2 regions of the Lactobacillus sp. PV037 genome follow, and region 1 is predicted to be linked to the other one. Evidence: predicted binding sites of a transcription regulator. Region 1 holds the regulator's gene; the other holds the start of a gene.
What was found. Region 1 encodes NrdR, which represses ribonucleotide reductase genes. Its sites were predicted from a motif close to ACACNATATATNGTGT; they were not measured.
Positions count from the first base shown of each region.

Region 1 (7,679 bases):
CTACGTCAACTCTAAAGCCACGCTTTGTAAGTTCTTCTTTAACTTTCATTGCGTAATCACCATGAGCATCTAAGTTAACTGGAATAATTTTTACTTGAACTGGAGCAAGCCAAGTTGGGAAAGCACCCTTGTAAATTTCAGTTAAGTAAGCAATGAATCTTTCCATCGTACCAACAATACCACGGTGAATCATCACTGGACGGTGTTCTTCACCATCTTTACCAGTGTAAGTCAAGCCAAATTTTTCAGGAAGCATAAAGTCTAATTGAATAGTTGACATTGTTTCGTCATTACCCAAAGCAGTCTTAGTTTGAATATCAAGTTTAGGTCCATAAAAGGCTGCTTCACCTTCAGCTTCAACATAATCTAAACCAAGATCATCCATGGCTGCCTTAAGCATGCTTTGTGCAGTTTCCCACATTTCATCATTTGCGTAATACTTATCAGTATTTTTAGGATCTCTATAAGATAATCTGAAGTAGTAATCCGTAATATCAAAGTCCTTGTAAACATCCATAATTAACTTCAATACTTTAGCAAATTCTTCACGAATTTGATCTAAGGAAACAAATGTATGGCCATCATTTAAGGTCATTTCACGCACACGTTGAAGTCCTGATAAAGCTCCAGATTTTTCATATCTGTGCATCATACCTAATTCAGCAATTCGAATTGGCAATTCACGGTATGAACGTAAGTGGTGCTTGTAAATTTGAATGTGTGATGGGCAGTTCATTGGACGTAATTCAAGCATTTCGCCATCACCCATATCCATTGGTGGGAACATATCATCACGATAGTGTGCCCAGTGTCCGGAAGTCTTGTAAGCATCCACATTCATTAAAACTGGGGTGTAAACATGTTGGTAACCATCCGCTACTTCTTTATCAACGATGTAGCGTTCAATAGTACGACGAATAGTGGCACCATTAGGCATCCAGTAAGGAAGCCCAGCACCAACCTTCGGATCAACAAAGAATAAATCTAAATCACGTCCAATAGTACGGTGATCTCTTTCTTTGATTTCTTGACGACGCTTAAGATCTTCTTCTAAAGCACTCTTCTTAAAGAAGGCAGTCCCAAAAATTCTTTGAAGCATTGGATTAGATGACTTACCTAACCAGTAAGCACCAGCTACTGATAATAATTTGAAGTTGTTCTTAATTTTTCCTGTATTAGGAAGAAGAGCTTCAAAACCAAAGTCTACAAAATCTCCTAATTTATAAACTTCAACTTCATCAGGTTGATCTTTTAATAATTCAAGTTTATAAGCATCATCTTTGAAGATCTCTTGTAATTCAGACTTCTTCATCTTAGTGAATTCAATCTTTTCACCATTTTTAATTGCCTTAGCCATTAATTTTTCAAGCTTAGGGAGCTCACTAACCTTAATTTGATCTTCTTTATCAGTATCAACAAAGAATCCACCTTCGTCAGCTTCATGCATCCCTAAACGTAAATCAGGATATTCACGCTTAGCAACTGCTTCTAATAAAAATGCAGTAGTTGCTCTTAAAATATCTAATCCTTCTTCATCCTTATCGGTGATAATGGCTGCTTCAACATCTTTATCTACAACATAATCTAATGGTCTCATGACACCATTAATTTTTGCTCCAACTGCAGCTTTTCCTAATGATGTTGCAATACTTGAAGCTAATTCTTTTACACTGATTGCTTTATCAAAATCTTTCTTTGAGCCATCTGGCAAAGTAACTACAAAACTCATATTTTTACCTCCAAATAAAAAATCCCAGTGCAAATAAGCACTGGGACGTTAATTACGTGGTTCCACCCAAATTTAAACTAGTTACTACACTAGTTCCTTATTGACTGATAATGGCAGCCTAACCAATATTAATAATTTGAGTATTAGAAGTTGGGGTTAACTTTATTCAGGAATTTTCAGAACTAGATTCCTGTCTCTGAGGCAAAGTTAATCATGTCTTCACTTGCTTTTTATTATACTAGCTCTTTTATTAGATGCAAGTATAAATTTCTTATACTCGACGATTTTCTCCTTTTACTAATACTTCTTCACTTAGAAAACGTATCCTTTGCATAATTCTTTTAGCTTTTAATTCGTCTACACTATTCTTAGTCTCACTAAAATGTTTTTCCAAACCTGCTAAATCTAAGTTGGAAGTAAAGAAAGTTGGGAGTTCATTATCCATTCTTTTTTGAAAAATTACTCCTAAAATATCGTCACGTGACCACTCACTTAAACTTTCAGCACCAATATCATCAAAAATCACTACTGGTGCTTGAGTAATTTTATCTACTTCTGCGGCTAAAGTGTTTTTTTTAACAAAAGTTGGAAGTGAGGCAATAAAGGATGGTGTATGTAAGAAAATAACTTGTGTCCCATTTTGGGCCAATACATTTGCTAGCCCTGCTAATAAGTAAGTCTTACCTACACCAAAACTTCCTTCTAGATAAAGGCCACGTGCGTGAGAGTTTGTTTGATATTGCTTCAAAAAAGTCGCAATTTTGACTAAAGCTTCTTCACGTCCAGGCGCTTTATCAAGTTCACTTAAAGTCACATTTTTAAGTTTTTCAGGTAGGTCAATTAATTGAATTCTTTTTTGTGCTTTATTAAGTGCAAGTTCAGTTTGCATTACCTTTCCAGGTGCATACGTTATTTCAATTAAATTATCATTTAACACCAAATGCGGTTCATAACCTTGTAAAATTTTCTGGATGCGATTTGATTTTAATTGTTGGGTGAAAAGATATAAATTATCCAAAGAATTATCAATAATCTCAGGAGTAATTTCAGCTTGATGCGTTGCCAAAAATTTTTTCACTTCTTCATTTTCTAAAGCAGTTTGATAATCTGGACGAAATTTTGCTTCTGGCTTCAAATTAAACATTGCTTTTTTTATGAGACTACTGATATCTTCCATTGTGTAACTCATTCTTTCTTTTCAAAATTATTAAAAATCTCATCCATTTCTTCATGAGACATTTTAGTGTGCTGCGTTTTTTCTTGTGCTTGCTGCTGCGCCTTTTTATCCCAATCGACTCCATCAGAAGTAGTGGACTTTTTCTTATTATAAAAGTAAGTGCGACGTTGCTTACCCTTTTGTCTTTCTCGAATTCTTGCTAATGCTTTAACAGGAGTAAGTGTTTTTTCACGTAACCAATCATTAGCTGTTGTTTCTGCATATTTCATTGATAAAGTTGGGTACTCGCTTAAGCAAGCATAAACAATTAAATTAATTAATGGATCAGTGAAACCATACTTATCTCGCAAAACAAAGGTTACTCTCTTTTCATCTCCAGTAACCATCCCTCCTAACCGACTCTTGAGATCATATAGATAAGCTACAGTAGCCTTGTTTTCTACTTCTAACAAAATTTCTTTATCGGTTTTATTTAAGGCAGTTGGTAACACATAATCTTCTTCTTGACTTTTAATTTGTCTTCGCACTGAATTTCTAGTGCGACTAGTACCATACTCACTATTTGCTAATTTTTGAATGGCTTTAATATCTAATTTATCTTCACCAGGACTAAGAGTTTTAACAGCTAATTGAGCAAATTCAATTTCAGAGAGCTGATAAAACTGAATAATCTGACTGATCTCACGACGTTTATTAACAACTTCTCCCCCATCAACATGATAGGCTTCTAGCTGCATTCTTAGATACTCCCAATCAATCCTAATATCTGTTTTCCCAACCTTTAGTACTCGCTTGTTGCCTGCTTCTACTTTTTTTACAGCTTGAGTTACTTGTTCAGGAGGATTAATGGCTGCTTGTTCATTTAGCCTAAAGACATCAAAAAATGCACTAGTAACCTCATGAGCGTTTTTTAATCCCATAAATCTTCGTGGGGTAAACTCCTTTACCAACCTCTCATAAGCTACCTCTCCAACTCTTTCTAAAAGCAAACTTGATAATAAAAATGTCTTAAAAAATTCAGCAGCCGTTGGGATTGGTTGAAGCCTGAAAATTATTACATCCCCTAAAGCTGGATTGTTACCAACAAAAGTTTTTACCAGACCGGTTGCCTCTAAATAATGCAAACTGTCGAAGAGATTCTTTAAATTACTATTGGTCTGTTCTTGCAATTGATATAAAGTACGATAGTCACTATTAAAAGGAACTGAGTCATATTCATTAACTAATGTTAAATATAATCCCACCCCTAATGCACCAACAAGTGGTTGATACAGATATGTAAGTACTTTCTGACTTGTAGCACTTACTTCCACTTGATTAGCAACATAAAAAGGTTGCTTAGGATTTGTGCTAGCAAACATTCACTAACTCTCCTTCTCATGTTTTGATATCATGTCTTCCATTGCTTCCATGAACCCAGAAACATCTTTAAATTGACGATAAATACTAGCAAAGCGAATATAAGCCACATCATCAAGATCTGCTAAATAATTCATTACGAACTCACCAATTTTTTTAGAAGAAATTTCACCAATTCCTTGCTTACGAACATCATTTTCTACTTTATCTACCAAATTATTTAGCTGTTCGATTGAGACGGGACGCTTTTGTGCCGCCATAATAACTCCATGTAATATTTTATCACGGTTAAAAGGCTCCCTTGTAGCATTATTTTTAACTACTAACAAAGGAACATGTTCAATTCGTTCAAATGTGGTAAACCGATAGCCACATTTTTCACATTCTCTTCTTCTACGAATAACACGATTTTCATCACTCGGGCGAGAATCAATCACTCGAGAAGCATTTTGATGACAATTTGGGCACTCCATCTTATCTACCTTCCTAAATATTTTAAGATAGCTATCACTTTATCTTTTAGCACACCCAGATCTTGATCATTTTCAATCACATAATCGGCCAACTTCTTTTTCTCAACTAGCGGCATTTGACTAATAATTCGTTGATTAGCTTGGCTTTGAGACAAATTATTACGTGCCATTAACCGTTGAAGTTGAAGCTGTTTAGGAGCCGAAATCAATAAAACACCCTCACATAAATATTCCAATTTTTCTTCAAAAAGCAAAGGAATGTCTAACACAACAAGCGGTTCTTCCCTTTTTTCAAGTTGAGCCATTTGATTTTTTATTTCAGTAATAATATTAGGATGAGTAATATCATTTAAAAGCGTGAGTTTTATTTTATCACTAAAAACAATTTCGCCCAACTTTTTTCGGTCAATTGTCAAATCTGAAGCTAAAACTTTATTCCCAAAATTCTTGACTATTTCGTTGTAATTTTTTTCATTTGGCAACATTAATTGATGGGCAATTTTATCTGCATCAATTATTGGAATTTTCTTTTCTCTAAAAAGTTTGTCTACAGTGCTTTTCCCTGTTGCAATTCCACCAGTCAATCCTAAAAAGTATGTCATTTGTATTCTACCTGACAATGAGGACAATATGTAGTTCCTCTTCCATTTACCTTAATCTTTTTTAATGTAGTGCCACACCTAGTGCATTTTTTGCCAGCTCTGCCATAAACTTGCAGCAATTTTTGAAACTCACCGACTTTGCCATCTGCATCTAAAAAGGTATGAACAGTAGTGCCTCTTTTTTCAATTGCTAAGGCAATAATTTCGTTGATATTATCATGCAACTTTCTTACTTTTGCTTGTGTAATAGCACTACTTTTACTTAAGGGATGAATTTGACTGCGCCACAAAACTTCATCCACATAAATATTACCTAGCCCTGCTACAATACTTTGATCTAACAAAGCATTCTTTATGTTTTTCTTTTTACGAGCTAGTTGTTTAGCAAAATAATCAACTGTAAATTCTGATGTATTAGGCTCTGGACCTAAATTTTTAATTCCTGTAGTTTGACGCTCAGTCCCTGTTATTACTAACTGCATCCGTCCAAATTTTCGCACATCTTGATAGCGAATTGCAGTTCCATCATTGAATAAAAATTCAACGTGTTCATGTTTATTCTTAGCTGCATCAGGAGCTGTAACATGATATTTACCTTCCATTCGCAAATGAGAAACTAAAGTCATATCATCACTTAAGCGAATTAAGAGATACTTTCCATAACGATCTACTTTGATGATTTTTTTACCCTGGAGTGTTTTCTTAAAAGTCTCTACATCCCCTGTAACAATTTTCGGATACCATACTATAACTTGTTTTATAGTTTTATTTCGCATTAGTGGATCTAGAGTTCTTCTAACCGTTTCAACCTCTGGCATTTCTGGCATCAAACCACCTCTTTAATCTTATTTTGCTTCATACCAGTTATGACCCCAACTAGAATCTGCAATCAAAGGCACATCTAAGTGAACAGCAGATTCCATAACTTCAGGAACAACTTTCTTAATAGTGTCTAATTCTTCTTTAGGAACATCAAAAATTAATTCATCATGTACTTGTAAAACCATCTTAGTCTTTAACTTCAATTCGTCAAGTTTCTTTTGCATATTAATCATTGCAATTTTAATAATATCAGCTGCTGATCCTTGAATTGGTGAGTTAATAGCTGTTCTTTCAGCAAAAGAGCGTAAATTAAAGTTCTTTGCATTGATATTTGGCAAGTAACGACGACGGTGCATAATTGTTTCCGCATATCCCTTTTGACGAGCAATCTCCACTGCCTTTTCCATGTACTCTTTAACTTGAGGATATTGTTTCAAATAATTTTCAATGAAATCTTTAGCTTGCTTGCGCCCAATACCTAAGCTCTTTGATAAACCATAATCTGAAATTCCATAAACTATCCCAAAGTTTACTGCTTTGGCATGACGACGCATTAATGGCGTTACTTCATCAGGAGAATTTAAGCCAAAAATCTTCATTGCAGTGTGAGCGTGAATGTCATAACCAGATTTAAAGGCTTCAAGCATATGTTCATCACCAGAAATGTGGGCTAAAACTCGTAGCTCTACTTGTGAATAGTCACATGAAAAAATATAACCATCAGGAGTACTTGGAACAAAAGCTTTTCTAATTTGCTTTCCCTCTTCAGTACGTGTAGGAATATTTTGTAAATTTGGATCTACTGATGATAAACGTCCAGTAGCAGTTAGAGTTTGAAGGTAACGCGTATGAATTCGACCATCGGGCTGAATACATTCTAACAGGCCTTTAATATAAGTGGACTGAATTTTATTCAATTGTCGATAATCTAAAATTTCTGAAACAATTGGACTTTGCAACTTCAATTGTTCCAAAACTTCTACTGAAGTTGAATATCCTGTTTTAGTCTTTTTTATTGGAGGTAAATGTAACTTTTCAAATAAGATTTCTCCTAACTGCTTAGGTGAGTTAATATTAAACTTCTCACCCGCTTGTTGGTAAATTTTTTCTTCAAGTTCTTTTAGCTTAATGGCCAATTCATTTCCAATTTGCGTTAATGTAGACGCTTCTACTTTAATACCTGTAATTTCCATTTTTGCCAAAACAAAAGCTACTGGAATTTCAATTGTTTCATACAGATCATCTTGTTCATGTTCTTTTAATTTTTCAAGTAGTGGCTGCTTTAATTTATCAATTACTGTTACTTTAGCAGCTAAGTGGTTAAAGAAAATTTTATCTTCTGGAATTGCGGCTTTTTTACCTTTTCCATAAACTTCTAAATCAGTTTTAACGGTGAAATCATCATATAAATGGGCAATTTCACCTAAATCATCAGAATTATTTTCATTATTCACCAAATAAGAAGCTAAAAGCATATCATAATCTAGTCCCTTAGCTTCAATCCCCATTCGATGTAG
Region 1 covers NZ_CP041987.1:1,078,682-1,086,360, forward strand. Annotated here, with positions in the region: gene thrS (threonine--tRNA ligase) at 1-1,729, opposite strand, end outside; gene dnaI (primosomal protein DnaI) at 2,001-2,906, opposite strand; gene FP435_RS05775 (DnaD domain protein) at 2,915-4,267, opposite strand; gene nrdR (transcriptional regulator NrdR) at 4,271-4,738, opposite strand; gene coaE (dephospho-CoA kinase) at 4,744-5,340, opposite strand; gene mutM (DNA-formamidopyrimidine glycosylase) at 5,337-6,167, opposite strand; gene polA (DNA polymerase I) at 6,186-7,679, opposite strand, start outside.

Region 2 (7,679 bases), 470 kb from region 1:
AGCACCTAATAGTGCACCAGATACATCTCCAATACCAGGTACAGCTACTGAGAGCATGCCAATATATTCAACTGCTGTACCAGATATTTCTAAGTAATGAGCTTCTTGGTAGACAGCAGCATTAGATTCAAAGTATACTCGAATTCCCCACCAGTATACATGGCCCCAACATCTTCTACGAGCTAAAGAAAAAAATGGAGCATCAGTATTAGAAACAATTTCTTTAGTTGTTGGATCGATCATACTATGATTTTTTTTAATAGTAGTATTAGTAAGGAGAAGTTGTGATTGAACTGCTTTTACAACATTGGAAGAAAATGAGGCAGTTGAGGGTAACTGAAGAACGTATTGATTGTTAACTACTTTTATATAGGGGATCAATGTTTTGAATTGTAAAAGTATTAAGTGAATTAATAGAAGAAGTTGCAGTCTTGGTAGAGGTTGTAGCTGCATGAACTTGGGTAGTATTAAATAAGCCGAGGTACTCTGTACTTCCTAAAAGAGATAGTGCGATAATAGTGTTTAGTATGCTTTTTCTTTTTATAATTTTACTCCTTTAATTAAATATTCAAAGTAAATATAAATCAAAAAAATCAAAAAATCAAAAAATCGGTCTTCAAAAAAAGGCAGTTATTCAACTACCTTTAAATAATAATTCCCTTAGTATGATCAATTTCATGTTGAATCACTTCTGCAACAAATCCTGTAAATGATTGAGTTGTCTTTTCGAAATTATGATTTTGAAATTCAACAGTTATTTCCCGGTAACGTGTTGTTGGTCGCTGCCCACTTAGTGAAAGGCATCCCTCTTGCGTATGATATTCTCCTGATTTATTAATAATTCTTGGATTAAACATCACCATTGGAAGTGGCCCAGCGAAAAAAGCAATAATATTCTTTTGCACGCCAATCATATTAGCTGCTAGTCCAACTGCACGTTCTTTGTTAGCAATCAAAGTATCGGTTAAATCTTGAGCCACTTGGATGTCCGCAGTTGTGGCAGGAGTACTTTTTTGTGATAAAAACATCACATCTTTAACAATTGATTTTTTACTCATGAAGTCCCCCCCTTTCGTTATCCCATGTTGGTAATTAAGAAAAAGATGATGAATAAGACAAATAAGATGTACATCATTGGGGAAATTTCTTTATAACGCTTTGCAGCAATCATGGTAATGGGATAAGCAATCATTCCCAAGGCTAACCCATCAGAAATAGAGTAAGTAAGAGGCATTCCAACCACAACTAAGAAAGCAGGGAAGGCAACTTCAAACTTATCCCAGTCGATTCTTTTTAGATTACCTGCCATTAAGACCCCAACAATAATTAAGGCGGGAGCGGTAACAGTCGTAGGGATGACAGCAAGTAAAGGACTAAAAATCATTGAAATCAAAAATAAAATTCCCACAAAGATAGCAGTTAGTCCTGTTTTACCACCCATAGCAATTCCTGCACTTGATTCTACTGAAGTTCCAAGGGGAGCAGTACCCAAAATAGATCCTTCAACCATTGCTAGAGAATCAGATAAGAATGCTTTTCCAATACGAGGAATTTTACCATTTTTATCTACTAAACCAGCTTGTTGGGTCATTCCAATTAAAGTACCTGCTGTATCAAAAAATGTAACTAATAGGAAGGTTAAAACAACCATAAATAGTTGTGGGGTATTGATATCACTTAAATGAAAAACTGCTTGGCCAAAAGTTGGTGCAATTGAAGGCGGAGTAGAAATAATACCTTGTGGTGTAGCAATCTGACCGATAAAAATTCCAAAAATAGCAGTTACAATCATTCCAATAAAAATAGAACCAGGTACTCTAGCAGCTAATAAGATCACTGTAAGTACTAATCCAAATAAAGTAATCCAAACCGCTGGATTGCTAAAAGAACCTAATCCAACAAGAGAAGATTTGTTATCAACAATTAATTTACCATTTTGTAACCCAATAAAGGCAATAAATAAACCGATCCCAGCAGAAATGGCATATTTTAAGTCTTGAGGGATGGCATCAACAACTTTTTCTCTTAGTTTAAAAATTGTAATTAAAATAAATAAAATTGAAGCTACTAAGACACTAGCTAAGGCAGTTTGCCAATTGATATGCATCCCAATGACAACATTGTATGAGAAAAAGGCAGCACTACCCAAAGTAGGTGCTAGAGCAATCGGGTAGTTTGCAATTAATCCCATCAAAACACATCCAATAGCGGTTGCGATAGCAGTTACAGTAAAGGCAGCTCCTTTGTTAATTCCAGCTGCACTTAAAATATTAGGGTTAACAAATAAGATGTAGGAGAGACTGACAAAAGTAGTAAGAGCTGCAATAAACTCTTTTTTGACAGTGGTATGAGCATCTTGTAAATGAAAGACCTTATTTAATGTCTGCATTTAAATATCCTCCGATTATAAATTAATAAAATTGATTAATTGTTACTAGTGTAGCACAGAATTTTTATGGGAGAAGAGAAAAAATTAAGTTTTTTTAATTTTCCAAACAAAAAGCGTTACACCCTCTAGGTATAACGCAGATTGATTAAATGTTAGGATGAAATTCACGGACATACTCTTGTAATTCCGCAATAGTAAAATATGGCATTTCATGAGTTTGGGCAAACTCTTTGAGATATGGGCGACGTCCCATGCTACCATCAGGTTTAATCATTTCGCAAATATATGCTACTTCAGGTTCGCCGGCTAAACGAGCAAGAGTTAAACCTGCTTCAGTATGACCATTTCGGTCTAAGACGCCGTGTTGCTTTGCACGTAATGGAAAAATATGACCAGGTTTATAGAAATCTTCTGCCTTTGAAGAAGGATCACTAAGTTTCTGGATAGTTAAAGCACGATCAGCCGCTGAAATACCAGTAGTGGTGTCCTTATAGTCAACACTAATAGTAAAAGCTGTTCCGTAAGGGTCAGTGTTATGTTGGTTCATTGGATATAAATCTAATTTATCCGCAATAGCAGGAGAAACGGGTGCACATAACAAGCCACGAGCATTCTTGATAATGAAATTAACATTATCTGCTGTCACCTTGGAACCTAAACCAATCATGTCTCCTTCTGCTTCGCGATCTTCATCATCAGCTACGATTACCAAACCGCCATTTTTTAACCATTCAAGTGCATTTTCAATTTTTTCTTTAATCATCTTTGACATTGACAAAATCTCCTTTAATTAAACTAACGAAACATTGTTAACAACAAGTGGGAAATTATGTCGTATCAAAGTATGAAATTACCATAAATTTAGCTAAATATAAAGTAAAGTAATATGGATCTCATCGCTCCTTAAAATAAAATTTACAATTATTATATTAACTATTTTAATTTTTATTGTCAATTTTTTATAGAAAAAAATGAGGAATTCTCCTCATAAATTTCCTATTTAAAATTTAGTACCCACAAGAAGATAATGAAGATTACAAATAGTACCCACATCATTGGTGTGACTTCTTTATAGCGGCGGGCAGCTACCATCGAAATTGGATAAGTTATCATTCCCCAGGCAAGTCCATCAGAAATACTATAACTAAGTGGCATTCCGATTAAAATTAAAAATGCAGGAACAGCAATTTCTAATTTATTCCAATGAATATGAGCAGTATTTTGAGCCATTAATACACCGACAATAATTAAGGCAGGAGCAGTTACTTGAACAGTAAAGACGCTAAGTAGGGGACTAAAAATCATTGAAATCAAGAAAAAGATAGCAACGAAAACAGCGGTTAAACCAGAACGGCCTCCAATTGCAATCCCAGCACTCGATTCAACGTAAGCGCCAACAGGAGAAGTTCCGAAAATTGATCCAAATAGCATTGCAGTAGAATCAGCAGCCAACGCTTTTCCCACACGAGGCATTTTATTATTTTTCATAAAGCCTGCTTGTTGTGCTAACCCAATTAATGTTCCAGCTGTATCAAAGAAAGTAACTAATAGGAAGGTTAAAACAACTACCCACATTTGTAGAGTATTAATATCTTTTAAGTGAAAAATTGCTTGGCCAAAAGTTGGCGCTAAGCTTGGAGCGAAAGAAATAAATTTATGAGGAAGTGAAATTTGTCCAGTGCATATTCCGAAAATTGAAGCACCAATCATTCCAATAAAAATTGCTCCTGGAACTCCTAAAATCATTAGGATAATTGTAATAAATAATCCAACAATTGTAATCCAAACAAGTGGGTTATGAAGAGAACCAAGCCCAACTAAAGTTGATTTATTAGCAACAATTAAGCCACCATTTTGAAAACCTAGAAAGGCAATAAAAAGACCAATACCTGAAGAAATTGCAAATTTTAAATCAGCTGGAATTGAATCGATAATTTTTTCGCGTAATTTAAAGAGGGTAATTAAAATGAAAATTATGGAAGCGACAAATACACTAGCTAAAGCTGTTTGCCAAGAAACGTGCATTCCAATACAAACCGTATAAGCAAAAAATGCGTTAATTCCCAGAGCTGGTGCTTCTCCAATAGGATAATTGGCAACGATTCCCATGATTGCAGTACCTAAGGCTGCTGAAAGAGCAGTAGCAGTAAATACGGCACCGGTATTCATGCCGCTTGCTCCTAAAACAGAGGGATTAACGAAAAGGATATAGGACATACTAATGAAAGTGGTGAGTCCTGCCAAAAACTCGGTTTGAATATTGGTCCCGAGGCTATCCAATTTAAAATATTGTTTTACGAAGTTCATCTTAACCTCCATTGTGAATGTTCGTGTTTAACAATTAAAAGCATTACTTTAATAGTGTATCAAGCAATTATATTCTTGTAAACCCGAATTATAAATAATAAAGCAAAAAATAAAAAGCCCTAATTTTAGGACTTAAGCTTCAAGACTAATATTAGTAGATTTATCCCAATTTTCTGGCAATTTACCTACTTCTTTTAATTTAGTTACAATTTGTGCTAAGACAATACTACGGTCATTATCATTTGCCATAAAATCGTATTTATCGCCATCAATAATCATCTTTGGAGAATAGTCGTAACGATCATACCAAGGTTCATAGTAACGTAATAAACGCTTGTAGTAGTCTTCCAAAGTTGGATCATAGCTGAGTTGTTCGTAATTACGACCACGTTTTTGAATTCGCTTGAGCATAGTGTCATAAGAAACTTTAATATGCACAAGTAAATCAGGATTTTTCTTTGGCATATGGTCTAATTCATTCATCATATTATTTAAAAGATCGTAATATGTGTCAACTTCTTCAGGGGTAGCTCGTCCAATATCAGCATTCATTTGGAAAAAGAGTGCATCTTCATAGATTGAACGGTCAAGCACATTATTATCATCAGTTAGTGCTTTTTTGATACTTTGAAAGCGTGTATTTAGAAAATAAACTTGAAGTAAAAAAGCATATTTTTTAGGATTTTCATAAAAGAGAGGAAGGACAGGATTGTCATCCACACTTTCATAAAAAGGCTTAGTTTCTAAATAGTCTGATAAAATTCCTGTTAAACTAGACTTTCCGGCTCCAATAGGTCCACTTAAAACAATAACTGTCATCACATTCCTTCTTTAATTCTTACAGATTACCCACTTCATTTAACTTCTGGTCGATAAGTGCAATAACTTCCTTGCGTGCGTTCTCATCAACCACAAAGTCATATTTATCTCCATCAATTTTCATTTTTGGAGAAGCATCATAGGCTTCGAACCATGGTTCATAGTATTGAATTAAACGGGCATAGTAGTTCTTCAATTCAGGATCAGTAGAGAGTTGTTCAAAAGAACGACCACGCTTTTGGATTCGTTTAAGCATTGTATCCAATGAAACGTGAATATAGATCAATAAATCTGGTTTTTTACTTGGATTACCTGGAGCATCAGCCATCATATTATGTAAAAGACTATTGTAGATATTAAACTCGGTTGGATCGGCCTTCCCACTGTCTACATTCATCTTGAAAAAGAGCGCATCTTCATAAATTGAGCGATCTGAAACATTATTAGGCTCTAAAATAGCTTCGTTAATTTGATCTAAACGGTGATTTAGAAGATAGATATTTAATAAAAAGGTATAATGTGCCATATCTTGATAGTAAAGGGGAAGAATGGGATTATTATCTACACCTTCATAAAAACCTTTACTTCCTAAATGCTCAGATAAAATACTGGTTAAACTGGATTTTCCGGCTCCAATAGGCCCGCTTAAAACAATAACTGGAATCACATTCTTTCTACAATATGTTGTTTGCTTTACCAGTTTAGAACAATATCTTGTGGTTGTGCAAGTGGTTTTTAAAAAATGTTCCACACAAAAAAGTCAAGCAGTAGCTTGGCTTTTTTTGAGAAATAAATCCTGTAAAAGCTTAATATCTCTAGATAGTAAAGTATTTAGGATTAATTTTTTTAGCAGCAATTTGATCACAAATAATGGTAACATCTGGATGGTCTTGTAAAATTGAAGCAGGTACTTTTTCAATAACAGGACCTTCAACTAATGCCTTTAAAGCGTCTTGTTTTGAAGCACCGTAAGCTAAAAGTACAATTTTTTTCCCTTGCATAATTGATCTAATTCCCATGCAAATTGCTTGGCGTGGAACTTCTTTTTCATTGTTAAAAAATCTAGAATTTGCTTTGATCGTACTTTCTGCCAAAGTGACTTTATGAGTTAAACTTCCAAAAGGAGTACCGGGCTCATTAAAAGCGATGTGGCCATTGTGTCCAATCCCTAAAATTTGAATATCGATAGGATTTTCTTGAATAATTTGATTATAATTTTCTACTTCTTCATCAATATTCTTTGCTAAGCCATTTGGAATATAAGATTTTTTGAAAGGTTTTTGATCAAAAAGATGTTTTTGCATGAAGTAATGGTAGCTTTGGGGATTTTCAGGACTGATGCCATAATATTCATCTAAATTGATACTAGTCATTTCACTAAAATCAAGGTCGCTATTGCACATATCACTATATAAGGAAATTGGGGAAGAACCCGTTGCTAAACCCAATACTTTAGCACCATTAGCCATGCCATTTTTGATAATTTCAAAAGCTTTAGTGCCACCTTCAATATTATCTTTGGTAACAATAATTTTCATCATAATAATTACCCCTCTCTTATTGGTCTAGTCCATTATATAATTAACTGGTATAGACCGTCAAGAAAAGTCACTTAGCATTTTTTTGAATAAGGTAAGTACGTGCTTTTTGAATAGCAATCCAGCTAGAATAAGAGAGATTAGTAGAATGAATAAGGGTGACGCCATTATTTTTTAAATCATAATTTAGAAGCTGACGAGCAGGGAAGGCATTGTTGAAACTTTCTTCACTAACGTTTTCAATGGCCTGGGGAATATTTTTAATAACTGAGGTTAGAGTAAAATTAGAGGGCTGCCCACCTTTAGCTTGATATTTTCCAGCACTGCTTTGATCATTATCAACCCCAATTACCCAAACTTTTTGATTAACAGGTTGAGTCTGATTGATTGCCTTAGCCGCTGAAAAGACCCCTTGGCTATTTTGGCCGACGGCAGAAAAAATAATATCGGCTCTCTTCAGATAAATTTGTTGAGTTAAGTTTTGCGCTTGTTCTTTGTTAGGAGCAGAAGAAATTGTTTTTGCTAAAATTTTGGTTTTTACATGATAATATTTGGAATAATAATTAATGCCAGCTAAATATCCCTTTAGTAAAGAAGAAGCTGGTTGGCTTAAAATTCCGACAGTG
Region 2 covers NZ_CP041987.1:1,544,744-1,552,422, forward strand. Annotated here, with positions in the region: gene FP435_RS08205 (hypothetical protein) at 1-381, opposite strand, end outside; gene FP435_RS08210 (peptide deformylase) at 645-1,058, opposite strand; gene FP435_RS08215 (NCS2 family permease) at 1,076-2,389, opposite strand; partial or broken gene ribB (3,4-dihydroxy-2-butanone-4-phosphate synthase) at 2,556-3,152, opposite strand; gene FP435_RS08225 (NCS2 family permease) at 3,386-4,696, opposite strand; gene FP435_RS08230 (deoxynucleoside kinase) at 4,829-5,515, opposite strand; gene FP435_RS08235 (deoxynucleoside kinase) at 5,535-6,182, opposite strand; gene FP435_RS08240 (glucosamine-6-phosphate deaminase) at 6,331-7,053, opposite strand; gene FP435_RS08245 (BMP family ABC transporter substrate-binding protein) at 7,124-7,679, opposite strand, start outside.
Region 2: a site for NrdR is predicted at 6,190-6,205, ahead of FP435_RS08235 (deoxynucleoside kinase). Genes of this name have one in related genera too.